DNA from 2 places in the Pantoea sp. SGAir0180 genome. Region 2 is predicted to be linked to the other one. Evidence: predicted binding sites of a transcription regulator. Region 2 holds the regulator's gene; the other holds the start of a gene.
What was found. Region 2 encodes CRP, which controls carbon source genes, mostly activating them, when cyclic AMP is high. Its sites were predicted from a motif close to ATGTGANNNNNNTCACAT; they were not measured.

Region 1: a site for CRP is predicted at 1,594-1,611, ahead of C1N58_RS16220 (nucleoside-specific channel-forming protein Tsx). Genes of this name have one in related genera too.

The regions. Positions count from the first base shown of each region.
Region 1 is NZ_CP028071.1:3,445,050-3,452,766, forward strand. It holds gene C1N58_RS16210 (response regulator) at 1-179, shown strand, start outside; gene C1N58_RS16215 (sensor histidine kinase) at 176-1,525, shown strand; gene C1N58_RS16220 (nucleoside-specific channel-forming protein Tsx) at 1,800-2,666, shown strand; gene yjdN (VOC family metalloprotein YjdN) at 2,771-3,208, opposite strand; gene C1N58_RS16230 (methyl-accepting chemotaxis protein) at 3,781-5,325, shown strand; gene C1N58_RS16235 (MFS transporter) at 5,633-7,045, shown strand; gene C1N58_RS16240 (c-type cytochrome) at 7,088-7,717, opposite strand, start outside.
Region 2 is NZ_CP028071.1:4,121,752-4,129,468, reverse strand. It holds gene C1N58_RS19300 (LysE family translocator) at 1-161, opposite strand, end outside; gene C1N58_RS19295 (hydrolase) at 214-1,230, shown strand; gene C1N58_RS19290 (YheU family protein) at 1,235-1,453, shown strand; gene C1N58_RS19285 (phosphoribulokinase) at 1,515-2,384, shown strand; gene C1N58_RS19280 (OsmC family protein) at 2,414-2,818, opposite strand; gene crp (cAMP-activated global transcriptional regulator CRP) at 3,121-3,753, shown strand; gene C1N58_RS19270 (YccS/YhfK family putative transporter) at 3,812-5,887, shown strand; gene C1N58_RS19265 (bifunctional acetylornithine/succinyldiaminopimelate transaminase) at 5,889-7,109, opposite strand; gene C1N58_RS19260 (aminodeoxychorismate synthase component II) at 7,198-7,717, opposite strand, start outside.

The DNA of each region.
Region 1 (7,717 bases), 680 kb from region 2:
TGCTCGAGCGGCCCGGTGCCATTCTGTCACGTGAACAGCTGGAAAACCGTATCTACGGCTGGGGCGAAGAAGTCAGCAGCAATGCCGTGGACGTTCTTATCCACGGGATGCGGCGCAAGCTGGATAATGATGTGATTCGCAACGTGCGTGGGCTGGGCTGGCGAGTACCGGCAATATGAAAATCTTTATGCGTTCATTACGAAATAAATTACTCAGTACCCTGCTGTTGATTCATTTACTGATGATTGGCGGTGTCGCCTGGTATTTTTTTAACTGCTACGGCGAAATGGTTGGCGTCATTAAGGACGAACAGCTCGCCAAGCTGGCCGATGCGTGGTCCGTTAACCGTGAAATCCCCCCGTTGATGCCGGTGATTGCGCCTGCGCATAAGATCAAAAGTGCCTTTGTCATTCAACTGTGGGATGCGCAGGGCCGGTTACGATCCAGCTCATGGCCAGAGCTGCATGCGCCCTTACAGCCGGAAAATGGCTACAAAGACGTGCAGATAGGTGACTGCCGCGACTGTGAATGGCGCATTTACACCCGTTCCGGTCAGCCAGGCAGTGAGATTAAAACCATTCAGGTCATGCTGAACCTGAGCTACATGAAAGAGATGATGGTGCGACGGGCGCTGTCGGCGATTATTCCGCTGATTTTGATGATGCCGCTGTCGCTGCTGGTCATCTGGCTGGTCGTGCGCAAGATCACCCGGGATTTGCGCGTTGCCTCGCGAGAAATCGCCGCCCAGGATGCGCACCATCCCCACAGCGTATCGCCGGAACGGCTGCCCGACGAAATTCAGCCCCTGGTTGAGGCCTACAACTCCTTACTGGATAAACTGCGTGCCGCCTGGTCTTCACAACGTCAGTTTATGGAAGATGCCGCTCATGAACTGCGGACGCCAGTCACCGCCGTCACGCTGCAACTGGAAAATCTGCGTCAGCACATTCAACCCGGCGAGGCCAGCCGTCAGTTCGCTCAACTGGAATCAGGTGTGACCCGCACGCGCCATCTGGTCACTCAACTGCTGAATATGTCGCGCTGGGAAGATCAGTCAGTCATCGCGCACCTCGAAAATATCGATCTGGAAGATGTGCTGAAAGAGAGTATTGAACAGCTCATGGTTGTGGCGGATAAACGCGGTATCGACATTGGCTTTAGCGGCACCACGCACTATCGACTGCAGGCCGGGCGTTCCGAACTTCGCAGCCTGTTTGATAATCTGATTGGCAACGCGATGTTACATACGCCTGAAGGCAGCATGGTCGATGTGCTGCTGCATCGTGTGGCGGGACAAACCGTTGTCGACATCGTTGATAACGGTCCGGGTGTACCGGAATCCTTTCTTGAACGCGCATTCGATCGCTTTGCCCGTTCACCCGACGTTAAAGCGCAGGGCAGCGGTTTAGGTCTGTCTATCGTGCGCAGCGTCGCCCAGAAACACCATATCGACGTTGCCCTTGCCAACTGTCGGGACGCACAAGGCCTGCGCTGCGGTTTTCAGGTGCGCGTCACCTTTCCCTGATTCCTGCCGATCGATTCGGAACCCGACAACGTAAACGGTTGCCTGGTTCCGTTCGCCACAACCCTATATTGTGACAATCATCACAATTATGATGAATTGTTATGCAACACATTTTGACAAATGTGATCAAAAGCTATTTTCTATCTCTCTGTTACAGGCACGCTACGCTAACTAAAACAGGCGGCCTGAGTACATTACTGCCCAACCTTTGGGATTGATTTCCAAACAGCACGCAAACGATTGTCTTGCGTATGAAAACCAGTGGTCAAATATAATGAAATTTAAAACGTTAGTTGCAGGTGCCCTGCTGGCAGGCTCCCTGAACGGTGCAGTGCAGGCTGCAGAAAACGATCCCCAGTACCTTTCCGACTGGTGGCATCAGAGCGTCAACGTGGTGGGCAGTTACCACACCCGCTTCGGGCCCCAGTTCAATAACGATGTCTATCTGGAATACGAAGCGTTCGCCAAAAAAGACTGGTTTGATTTTTACGGCTACGTTGACCTGCCAAACTTCTTTGGCGTAGGTAACAACAACGCCAACGGTATTTTCGACCACGGTTCACCGCTGTTCATGGAAATCGAACCGCGTTTCTCTATTGATAAACTGACCGGCACCAGCCTGGCTTTCGGTCCGTTTAAAGAGTGGTATTTTGCCAACAACTATATCTACGATATGGGCCGTAACAGCGCAAACCGCCAGAACACCTGGTACATGGGCCTGGGCACCGACATCGATACGCACAGCGATATCGGTCTGTCACTGAACGTCTATGCCAAGTACCAGTGGGAAAACTACGGTGCTGCGAACGAAGACAGCTGGGACGGCTATCGCTTTAAGGTGAAGTATTTCGTGCCAATCACCACACTGTGGGGTGGTAACCTGGGCTATGTAGGCTTTACCAACTTCGACTGGGGCTCAGACTTGCGTGATAAGACCGGGCCGATCCGTACCAGTAATTCCATCGCCTCCAGTCATATCCTGTCACTGGGCTACGAGCACTGGCACTTCTCTGCTGTGGCGCGTTACTTCCATAACGGCGGTCAGTGGGGAAACGGTCAGGAGTTAGGTTTTGGCAACAGCGCGTCTGAAATTAAATCAACGGGCTGGGGTTACTATCTGGTGGCTGGCTATAACTTCTGATCAGTTTGTTGCAAGACAGGCACGGTAATTGACGGCGGCCTTCCCCCTGGGAAGGCCGCTGTTGTATGCGCCATCCAACGCCGTTGAACGGCATCACCGACAAATTACTCGTCTGATTTAACAACGTTAATGCGCCACGGAATATTGAATTTATCAATAAACATGGCGAAGCCATCAGACCAGAAAGTTTTTTGCCACGGTGTGGTGACTTTCCCGCCTGCCGACAGCTTTTCAAACCAGGCTTTACCCTGTTCTGCATCCGTGGTCGCCAGACTGACGGCATAGCCTGCGTGCTCTGACGCCGGTGGCTGGTCAGGATTGCCGTCACTCATCATCAGTTCGCCCTGCCCGATACGCAGATGCGCATGCATAATTTTTTCAGGTGGCAACGGGGGTGCAGACTGGTCGCCAATCTGTTCACCCTGCTCCGGCATATCACCAAACGTCATTTTTTGCAGCAGCTGTCCACCTGTTGCCTGCAAATAGAATTCCATCGCCTCTTCACAGCGACCATAGAGAAACAAATAAGGACATACTTGCATTATTACCTCGATACAGGTGAGTAGAAACTTCCTTATAAAGAAGTAATAAGTGTAGACGACAGCGCAGATAAGAGGATTCATAACGGCGCAAAGAATCTCCTTTCAGAGGATTTACCCAATCGCCTGAGACGTCGCCCCCGTTTTTTTTCAATTAAATCAATGACTAGTACGCTAATAATGTTTTACGTGTTAATAACCATATTATCTCACAGGCAATAGTCACTTTTATTTACTACTGCAAGGATTATAATTAACCATTAAATTACAATGCCTTAAAATAAATAATAAATGAACTGTTCAGACAAATGCTGACAACCGTATTTTCCTGCTTTGCACTTCCTCGTTGACTCAACCTATTACTGGACCTGAAAACCATACCGCCGGCGTTAAAGCATGAAATAACCGAAGCGGCAAGCGAAACGTCAACCTGATAATAGTGAATCAGTTGGTTCATTATTTCGCTTATGTTTTATGCACTTAATTCTGTGCTTATTTCGGTGCGTTCCAGCTAAATATTTAGCCCCAGGATGCCGATATATCTGTCCATAATCCCCCCTGTTCAGGACTGTGTTATGTCGTTAAAAAAATCATCACTGTTGGTGTTGTCTTTTCTGTTAATTCTTTTTCTTATCAGTATTTCCGTCAGCATCTGGTTACTGGCCCGCAGCAACGCGTCACTTAATGCCGTGAATAAAGAAATTCGTGTGGTGCTGTCGGTGATTGACCCCATCAACCACAGTCGTACCTTACGCGTCCGTCTGATGGAGTACATGAAAGAGACGGAGAATGGTGGCCCGCAGGGCGCCGCTTCACTGGACAGCGTAAAAAGCGTTGCCGCTAAAGCCGATGCCGCTTTCCAGGCTTATCTGAACGCGCCACGTATTCCGGGAGAAGAAGCGGAAGCAGAACGCTATCGTCAGGCTTACCTGGCCTACCGCGATCAGGGCATTCAGCCTTTAATCGCAGCGGCCGAGGCCGGGGACCAGCAGCGCTTTAAAAACCAGATCGCAAACGTCGTGCGCCTGGATCGCCAGTATGAAATTGTCCTGGACAAGGTGCTGGCACAACATGAAGCCTTTGCGAAGAAGCTCAATACGGATGCCCAGAGCAACTTTTCCTCTGGGATCCTGTTGTTAGTCGTATTTGGTGTGCTGTTTCTTGCCATTATCGTGGCCATACTGGTCTTTGTCAGACGCTATATTTTATCGCCGCTTGATCACGCCAAAGCCCACTGCAGCCAGATTGCCGCAGGAATTCTGGACAAACCGGTGCCGGTCAACACCGGTTCAAAGAGCGAGATTCAGCAGTTAATGACCTCTATGGAAAGCATGCGTACCGCGCTGACCGGCATTATTACCCGCGTCCGCCAGGCAACCCAGGCGGTCTCTTTCGCCTCGCAGGAAATTGCCAGCGGCAACGTTGACCTGGCCTCGCGCACGGAACAGCAGGCCGCAGCCCTGACCGAAACGGCCGCCAGTATGGAGCAGCTGGGCGCGACCGTGAAACAGAATACAGACAATGTCTTTGAAGCCTGCCGTCTGGCCAGCGAAGCCGTGAAGAATGCGGAGAGCGGCGAACACGTGTCCCAGCAGGTCATCGTTTCCATGTCAAAAATTAACGAGAGTTCGAAAAAAATCGAAGACATCACCAACGTCATTAACGGCATAGCGTTCCAGACCAATATTCTGGCGTTGAACGCGGCCGTTGAAGCCGCGCGAGCCGGTGAGCAAGGTCGCGGATTTGCCGTGGTAGCGGGCGAAGTACGCAATCTCGCCCAGCGCAGTGCGGTGGCGGCAAAAGAAATTGAAGGACTGATTGCAGAATCGGTGGCGACAATCCGGGTCGGCTCCGATCAGGTCAGCCAGACCGGTGAAGCGATGAATGCGATTATTGCCTCGGTCGGCCGGGTCAACGTTCTGATGGATCACATTTCGACGGCCTCCAATGAGCAGCATCATGGTATCAGCCAGATTGAAAAGGCGGTGACCGAAATGGACAGCGTGACCCAGCAAAACGCCGCACTGGTGCAGGAATCGGCCGCCGCGGCCGCGTCGCTGGAGGAGCAGGCGCAGTACCTGACACATTCCGTGTCGGCGTTCCGTCTGGCTGACGCCTAATCGCCTGCCCACCCCGGAAAAAAAGCGGGGCGGGCAGGGAAGTCTGTCAGGTGATATCTCCACCTGACAGGCTGTTATCGCATCTGACTTGACCTTATTTCTCTCTGCACCGCGTCAGAACGCTGACCGCCCATCCGATCCAGCCATAACTGGACTCTGCCCTGTTAAAAATTCACCACTATTCCTATCGGCAAGAATCAGAGAATTGATTATTCTGCTGCTTCCTGCTCGCGAACGGGCACCTGTTTCAAAGCGATTATTGCCTGTAGTGAGAATGGCCATCATCCTTACATGAGGTTTACTCTAAATGACACCAGCCTTGACTTCAGGGATGGCACCGACGTCTGCCTCGTCGACTGCCCATACCAGCTTAGCCGGGCGCATTGACGCGCTGCCCTCTTCTGGCGGTTTGTGGCGATTCATCTCGCTACTGGCGTTAGGCGGCTTTTTTGAACTCTACGATCTGTTTGAAACCGGCTATATCAGCACAGGGTTACTGGCCGCCGGCATTTTCCATGCGGGCAGCGCCGGTATTCTGGGCATTACCGATCAGGCCGCATTTGCGTCGGCGACCTTTCTGGGCTTATTTGTGGGGGCCAGTTTGCTTACGCCTTTTGCCGATCGGTTTGGCCGTCGGCTGACCTTTATCTGTGCGTTAGCCTGGTACGGATTTTTCTCGTTACTGATGGCGTTTCAGCACAGCGCAGAGATGGTGATTCTGTGTCGCTTTTTGGTCGGTATTGGGTTGGGCGTGGAGCTGGTAACCATCGACACCTACCTGAGCGAATGGGTGCCCACGCATCTGCGTAACCGGGCGTTTGCCTTCTCCTTTTTTATTCAGTTTTTATCGGTGCCAACAGTGGCGCTCATGTCATGGTGGCTGATGCCGCAACATATTCTGGGCCTGGAGGGCTGGCGTTGGGTGGTCATCGCGGGCGCTGTCTGCTCGCTGATTATCTGGCTGGTGCGTAAAAACCTGCCGGAATCCGCCCGCTGGCTGGCCCAGCAGGGACGGCATGAAGACGCCCATGCCGTGATGTCGGCCATGGAAAAACGCTGCGGCATCGTGCCCGGCCAACACCTGACGCACTCACAGCCTGCGGCAGCCTCTGACACGAAAAGCCGCTTCCGCGACATCTGGGCTCCGCGCTACCGTAACCGCACCCTGATGCTGGTGATAATGAACTTCTTCCAGGCGATTGGCTTCTACGGCTTTGGTAACTGGCTGCCTGCGCTGCTGTCCGGGCAGGGTACGTCCATTACCCATAGCCTGCTGTATGCCTTTTTTATCACGCTGGCCTATCCCATCGGCTCGTTGATTTGTGGCAGCTTTACCAGCCAGCTTGAGAATAAATGGCAAATCGTCCTTTCTTCGCTGATGACAGTGGTGTTTGGAACGCTGTTTGCCCTGCAGACTCAGCCGGTGTTGCTGGTGATATGTGGATTTTTGATCACCTTCTCTAATGCCTGGCTGACCTGCAGTTATCATGCTTACCAGACCGAGATTTTCCCGACCGCTATCCGCGCCCGAGCAGTAGGTTTTTGCTACTCCTTTAGTCGGTTATCGACCGCCTTTAGCAGTCTTCTGATCGGCGTGATTTTGCAGCACACCGGTACGCATGGCGTCATCGCCTTTATTGTATTGAGCATGCTGATGGTGATGCTGTCGGTGGGCGTTTTTGGTCCTAAGACGCGCGGTGTGACGCTGGAAAATATTTGATCGTGCAGCCTTCCCCGGTGGGGGAAGGCTGCAACGTACGTGTTACTTGCCTTCTAACACCTTGATATCTGAGCTGCCCTGACGATCTTTCACATCCTTGCGCAGGTCAGCCACCTGCTTCGCGGTGACCGTTCCCGGTACGTTATTGCCCCAGCTGTGACGGATGAAGTTCACCACGTCCGCGACCTGTTGATCGTTCAGACGCCAGCCAAAGGCAGGCATGGTAATCGTTGACGGCGCGCCCTTCACCCCACGCAGCTCGCCTCCGACCAGCACAATGTGAATCAGCGAGGTCGGATCGTCCGCCATCACCACCGGGTTGCCGCGCAGCGCGGGATAAAAGCGTGTATAACCGCTGCCGTCCGTTTTATGGCAGGCCGCACAGCTGTCGACATAGGCCGCAGCGCCTGTCTGGCTGTCATCGCCTTTCCATAAGGCCTTCGCGGTCGCGTCATCCACGCTAAAAGCCACCTGATGCGGATCTTTCGCACCCAGCGACTTCAGGTAACGGGCAATCGCCGTGATGTCGTCATCCGTCAGGTGCTGCAGGCTGTGATCAACCACATCCACCATGCCGCCAAAGGCTGAGGTGTGATCGTTACGGCCATAGCGCAGGAACTGGCGCAGGTCATCCTCACTCCAGCGGCCCAGGCCGTCACGGTTGTCCCCGCG
Region 2 (7,717 bases):
AGCATTAGCTGCATGCCGATCATAATGCCGATCATCAACGGGAGGGTGCGCAAAAAACCAAAATTGGCCCCCGAGGCGGTGAGTAACATATTATTAGGTCCGGGTGTAATCGCCGCGACCCAAAGAAAGCCTAATAATGATAAAAACAGACTGAGTTCCATTAACCCGGGTTCTCCTCCCTTAGTGAAAACTTATCGAAGCTAACAGTGTGATATGGAACAGACAAGCCTTTACAACATGAAATTTTCGGGCCCTGACGACGCGGCGTTCATTCCCCTGCCCGGTCTGGGCAACCCGCACCTGCAAACCATTCTGCCGCGGCTGATACGGCGGACGAAAAGGTTAACGCCACACTGGCAGCGGCTGGATTTACCTGACGGTGACTTTGTTGATTTGGCCTGGAGTGAAGATCCTCAGTTTGCCCGGCATAAACCGCGCGTGGTGCTGTTTCATGGCCTGGAAGGAAGTTTCCACAGTCCCTATATTCATGGCCTGATGCTGCAGTGCAAACAGCGTGGCTGGCTGGCGGTAGTAATGCATTTTCGCGGCTGCAGCGGTGAGCCGAACCGTCTGAACCGGATATACCACTCCGGTGAAACCGAGGATGCGCGTTTTTTCCTGCACTGGCTGACGACGCGCTGGGGCCGGGTGCCCACAACTGCTGTCGGCTTCTCGCTGGGCGGGAATATGCTCGGTTGCCTGTTAGGCCAGCAAGGTGATGAAGCCCTGATTGACGCGGGCGTGATTGTGTCTGCGCCCCTGATGCTGGAACCCTGCAGCGCCCGACTTGAGCGCGGCTTTTCACAGGTTTATCAGCGTTACCTGTTAAGCCAGTTAAAAAAGAATGCCCAGCGTAAACTGCGGGCCTGGCCCGACACGTTGCCGGTGAACCTCATTCAGCTTAACGCCCTGCGCCGTCTGCGAGACTTTGACGACGCGATCACGGCCCGGGCGCATGGTTTTGCCGACGCCACGGATTATTACCGTCGCGCCAGCGCTATGCCGCGCCTTAAGTTCGTGACAAAACCGCTGCTCATCATCCATGCAAAAGATGACCCGTTCATGAGCGATGAGGTGATCCCGCAGCCTGCGCAATTATCTGCCACTATTACCTATCAGCTGACACAGCAGGGTGGGCATGTTGGTTTCGTCAGTGGCACCCTGCGTCAGCCTCGGTTGTGGCTGGAGCAGCGCGTGCCACAGTGGATTTCCTCTTATCTGGATAACTGACTCTGTGATTATTCCCTGGGAACAGGTTTCTCCCGAAACCCTTGAAAATCTTATCGAAGCGTTTGTTTTGCGTGAAGGCACGGATTACGGCGAGCAGGAGCTCAGCCTGACGGAAAAAGTCGCCGATGTGCGTCGTCAGCTGGAGCACGGCGAGGTCGTTCTGGTATGGTCGGAACTGCACGAGTCGGTCAACATCATGCGCAAAAGCGAGTTTCGTGGCTGATGCAACGAACGGAAAATCGTGCTAACAATGCTCATCGCCCGACGTCACAGGGACTTCAACTATGTCTGCACGCCATCCGATTATCGCGGTAACGGGCTCCAGCGGTGCGGGAACCACCACCACCAGCCTGGCGTTCCGTAAAATTTTTCAGCAACTCGGTTTGCACGCTGCCGAACTGGAAGGGGACAGTTTTCACCGCTTTACCCGACCCGAAATGGACATGGCTATCCGAAAAGCGCGCGATCTGGGGCGACATATCAGCTACTTTGGCCCGGAGGCGAATGATTTTGGCCTGCTGGAGCAAACGTTCATCGAATACGGCGAACACGGTAAGGGCCAGTCGCGTAAGTATCTGCACACCTATGATGAAGCCGTTCCCTGGAACCAGGTTCCCGGCACCTTCACGCCCTGGCAACCGTTACCTCCGGATATGGATGTGCTGTTTTATGAAGGCTTGCACGGCGGCGTGGTGACTGCACAACACAATGTGGCGGAAAAAGTCGATTTGCTGGTCGGCGTCGTGCCCATCGTCAACCTGGAGTGGATTCAGAAACTGGTGCGCGATACCAGCGAGCGTGGCCATTCACGCGAAGCGGTGATGGATTCGGTAGTGCGTTCCATGGAAGATTACATCAATTTCATTACGCCGCAGTTTTCACGAACCCATATTAACTTTCAGCGCGTCCCCACGGTGGATACCTCTAATCCCTTTGCCGCGCGCACCATCCCTTCGCTGGATGAAAGCTTTGTGGTTATCCACTTTCAGGGGCTGGAAGACATTGATTTTCCCTATCTGCTGGCCATGCTGCAGGGATCGTTTATTTCCAATATCAACACGCTGGTGGTACCCGGCGGCAAAATGGGACTGGCGATGGAGTTAATTATGGCGCCGTTAGTAAAACGGCTCATGGAAGGGAAACGGATTGAATAACCACAGAGGCCAGCCTGGCCTCTGTGAGATTATAGCGCGATCACTTCGTAGCTGTGGGTAATGTTGACGCCTTTGCCTAACATGATGGCGACAGAGCAATATTTTTCCGCTGACAGATCGACAGCGCGTGCCACGGCTTTATCCGAAAGTGCGTTGCCGCTGACGATAAAATGCAGATTGATATGGGTAAAGATGCGGGGGGCTTCTTCCCGACGTTCAGACGATAGTTTCACTTCGCAATCAACCACATCGTTGCGGCCTTTTTGCAAAATTGACACAACGTCAATGGCGCTGCATCCCCCTGCCGCCATCAGCACCATCTCCATAGGGCTCGGCGCTTTATCGCCAGAATTGCCATCCATCAGTACCTGATGGCCGGACGATGATTCCCCCAGGAATGTTAACCCTTCAACCCATTTGACGCGTGCCTGCATAATTTTGACCTCAGAATACCCTGTTTTGGCTCAGCGTACGCTTTTGCCTGGGAAACAGCAATCCAGAGAAAACGCCATCTTGCTGAAGCGAGACAACACAAGACAGTCGACGTAAGCTGTGCTACAAACAGAGCTGAAAATATTTTTCGTCATCCGAAGACGAAGCCGGGAAGAATGATGCGCACTGCGCCGAATGCAGCCCGAATAATTTCCTGAATGGAAAGACGCTTAACGCTTACATCGCCTGGCAGGGAAACAGAGCCCTGTATTTTGGGCACGATTACAACAGAGGATAATAGCGAATGGTTCTCGGCAAACCGCAAACAGACCCTACACTTGAATGGTTCCTGTCCCATTGCCATATTCACAAGTATCCATCCAAAAGTACGCTCATTCATCAAGGTGAAAAGGCGGAAACGCTTTACTACATCGTTAAAGGTTCCGTTGCGGTACTGATTAAGGATGAAGAAGGCAAGGAGATGATTCTGTCCTATCTGAATCAGGGCGACTTTATTGGTGAGCTTGGCCTGTTCGAAGAAGGTCAGGAGCGCAGCGCCTGGGTACGTGCGAAAACCGCGTGCGAAGTGGCAGAGATTTCCTACAAAAAATTCCGTCAGCTGATTCAGGTGAATCCGGACATCCTCATGCGCCTCTCCTCGCAAATGGCGCGCCGTCTGCAGGTCACATCGGAAAAAGTGGGCAACCTCGCGTTCCTTGATGTCACCGGTCGCATTGCGCAGACGTTGCTCAACCTGGCGAAACAGCCGGATGCCATGACGCATCCTGACGGCATGCAAATTAAAATTACGCGTCAGGAAATTGGCCAAATCGTGGGATGTTCACGTGAAACCGTGGGACGTATTTTGAAGATGCTGGAAGACCAGAATCTGATCTCCGCACACGGCAAAACAATTGTTGTTTACGGCACGCGCTAAGCTTTATTCTTCACGGCATAATGGCAACGTTATGCCGTGAATTATTTGCGTTGAGCCGATGTGGCGAAGAATAATTTATCACCCTGAAGTTAACTATGCCCTGCGCCAGACACTGGTGTTGTGTCTCCCCGTCGCGCTCGGCTGGCTGTTTGGCGATCTGCAAAAAGGATTGCTGTTCTCATTGGTGCCTGCCTGCTGCAATATTGCCGGTCTGGATACACCCCACAAACGCTTCTTTAAACGCCTGATTGTCGGCGGCAGCCTGTTTGCCCTGGGTAGCTTACTGATGCAGTGGCTTCTGTTTAAAGACGTGCCCTTACCGCTTATTCTTTTCGCTCTGCCTTTGCTGCTGGGCGTGACAGGTGAAATCAGCCCACTGCACGCACGGTTACTCCCTGCCACACTGATCGCAGCGATATTTACCACCAGCCTGATTGGCCGCATGCCCATTTACGTACCGCCCCTGCTCTACATCGGCGGTACGCTGTGGTATGGCCTGTTTAACTGGTTCTGGTTTTGGCTGTGGAAAGAGCAGCCAATGCGTGAAAGCCTGAGTCTGATTTACCGCGAACTGGCGAACTATTGTGACGCCAAGTACACCTTGTTGACGCAACTTACCGATCCGGAGAAGGCGCTACCACCGTTGCTGGCGCGGCAACAAAAAGCAATCGACCTCATCAACACCTGTTATCAGCAGATGCATATGCTGTCCGCCAGCCGCGATCACAGTCATAAGCGACTGACCCGCGCTTTTCAGGTCGCACTGGATTTACAGGAACACATTTCTGTCAGCCTGCATCAGCCAGAAGAAGTGCAAAAACTGGTAGAACAAAGCCATGCTGAGGCCGTGATTCGCTGGAATGCGAAAACCATTTCCGCCCGTTTACGTGAGCTGGCAGACAACATCCTGTACCACCAACTGTCCAGTCGCTTTGATATGGACAAGCAGCTGGGGGCACTGGAAAAAATCGCCCGTCAGCACCCGGACAATCCGGTAGGAAATTTTTGCCTTTATCACTTCAGCCGCATCGCACGGGTACTGCGTACACAAAAGCCCCTTTATCAGCGTGATTTGATGGCGGATCGCCAGCGCCGTTTACCGCTTCTGCCCGCACTCAGAAGCTATCTCTCGCTGCGCTCTTCTGCCCTGCGCACGGCCGGACGTTTTTCTGTGATGCTGATGCTGGGTAGCGGGCTGGCGCTGTTCTTTTCGATTCCCAAACCCTACTGGATTCTGATGACCATTATGTTTGTCAGCCAGAGTAACTACAGCGCCACACGGGTGCGTATTCAGCACCGTGCGCTGGGCACCTTTGCCGGGCTGGTGATTGCGGCAGCCTCGCTGCGGCTGGATGTCCCTGAACCGCTGGTGTTGAGCATCATGCTGGTGATTACCTTTATCAGCTATCGCTTTACCCGCCAGTTTTACGGCTGGTCGATGGTGGGGTTCACGGTCACCGCGGTATATACCCTGCAACTTCTGTCACTTAACGGCGCACAATTCTTACTGCCGCGCCTGCTGGATACCCTGATGGGCTGCCTGATTGCGTTTGGCGGAACGTTATGGCTTTGGCCGCAATGGCAAAGTGCCCTGCTACGACAGAACGCACATGATGTGCTTGAGGCTTTCCAGGACGCGTTACGCATGTTGCTTGGTCCGGAACAGTCTCCCGAGGTACTCGCCTATCAGCGCGTTAACGTTAATCAGGCCCACAATGCAGTCTTTAACTCACTAAATCAGGCGATGCAGGAGCCGGGGTTTAACGCACGCTATTTACAGGATATGCGTTTATGGGTCACGCACAGCCAGTTTATCGTTGAGCACATCAACGCCATGACGATTCTGGCACGCGAACATACCATGCTGCCGCCTACGCTGGCGGAGCACTATCTGCAATGGTGTGAAATTGCGCTGCAGCGTTGCCAGCAGCGGCTTGAATATGACGGCGAAAGTTCGCAAACCGATCTGTTACAGGGAATTGAAGATATCAACGAGGGACCGGTCACAGTACTGGAGCAGCACATCAGGCGCATTCTGGATCATCTTAAGGTGATGCACACGATCTCATCGCTGGCGTGGAACCAGCGACCGCATCATGGTCGCTGGCTGATTCGCAGTATGGGTCGAAAATAACTCAGGCAGCCAGGACTTTCCCGACCGCTTTGGCAAAGCGCGCCATGCCTTCTTCAATATCGGCGGGTTCAATAATCAGTGAAGGGGCAAAACGCATCACATCCGTACCAGCCACCAGCACCATAACGCCTTCAGCCGCGGCGGCATTGAGGATATCGCGTGATTTTCCGGCATGTTGCGGCTTCAGGGCCGCGCCTACCAGTAAGCCTTTGCCGCGAATATCGCTAAACAGATCGTAACGGGCATCAATCGCCTTGAGTGCCTCGACAAACTGCTGGCGACGGGATTCCACGCCGTTCAGCACGTCTGGCGTATTGATCAGATCCAGCGCGGTTTCAGCAATCGCACAGGCCAGCGGATTGCCACCATAGGTGGTGCCATGCACGCCAGGAGCCATCGTTGACGCCACCTCCTCGGTGGTCAGCATCGCGCTGACAGGAAAACCACCGCCCAGCGCTTTCGCCGAAGTCAGAATGTCTGGCGTGACGCCGTAGTGCTCATAAGCAAACAGCTTACCGCTGCGCCCCATACCGCTCTGAACTTCATCCAGCACCAGCAACGCCTGATGTTTATCGCAGAGCTCACGCAGCCCCTGCATAAATTCTGGCGTGGCCGGCATGACGCCACCTTCACCCTGAATGGGCTCAACGACAATCGCACAGGTGTGGTCGTCGATAACGGCTTTCACTGCCGCCAAATCGTTGAAGGGCACATGCACAATGTCAGCGGGTTTTGGGCCAAAACCGTCGGAATATTTTGGCTGGCCGCCTACCGTGACCGTAAACAGCGTCCGGCCATGAAAGGCATTATGGAAGGCAATAATTTTGCTTTTAAACGGGCTATGACGTTTACAGGCATAATAACGCGCCAGCTTAAACGCGGCCTCGTTGGCTTCTGCGCCGGAGTTGGCAAAAAACACTCTGTCCGCGAAGGTGGCGTTAATCAGTTTGCTGGCCAGGCGCAAAGCCGGTTCATTGGTGAACACATTGCTGGTGTGCCACAGGGTTTCGCCCTGTTTCTTCAGGGTTTCAATCAGCGCCGGGTGACAATGGCCCAGCGCGGTGACGGCAATCCCACCCGAGAAGTCGATATACTCTTTACCCTGCTGATCCCACACCCGGCTTCCTTTGCCTTTTACCGGTACAAACTGCGCAGGTGCATAAACAGGCAAAATAACCTGATCGAACGTTTCCCGTGTTACCGCAATGTTTTCCGCTGCCATTGACAACCTCGCAAACTGATGAGTTGGTTCATGATGAAATAATAATCATGAAATATGCATAAAAAATCACTTAAAGGCAAACACAACTTTACTGTTGCAGGAAATTAGCGAGCAGTTGATGTCCCTGTTCGCTGAGAATACTTTCAGGATGAAACTGCACGCCTTCCAGTGCCAGCGTTTTATGACGGATGCCCATAATTTCGTCGGGCTGACCGTCACGTAAACTCCATGCGGTGACGTCAAATTCATCAGGCAGCGTATCGGCTTTCACAATCAGCGAGTGATAACGCGTTACGGTCAGCGGTTGATTCAGACCGCGAAATACACCACAGCCGTTATGCTGAACAGCAGACGTCTTACCGTGCATGACTTCGCGCGCACGCACGACCTGCGCACCAAACACCTGGGCGATGGCCTGATGCCCCAGACAAACGCCCAGCACCGGCAGGCGACCGGCGAAGTGGCGAATGGCCTGTAATGAGATCCCGCTCTGATCGGGCGTACAGGGGCCGGGTGAAATCACCAGGTGGGTTAACGGCAACGCCGTCATTTCATCCAGAGTGATGGCATCATTTCTTACCACCTGAACGTTCGCGCCCAGTTGGCAA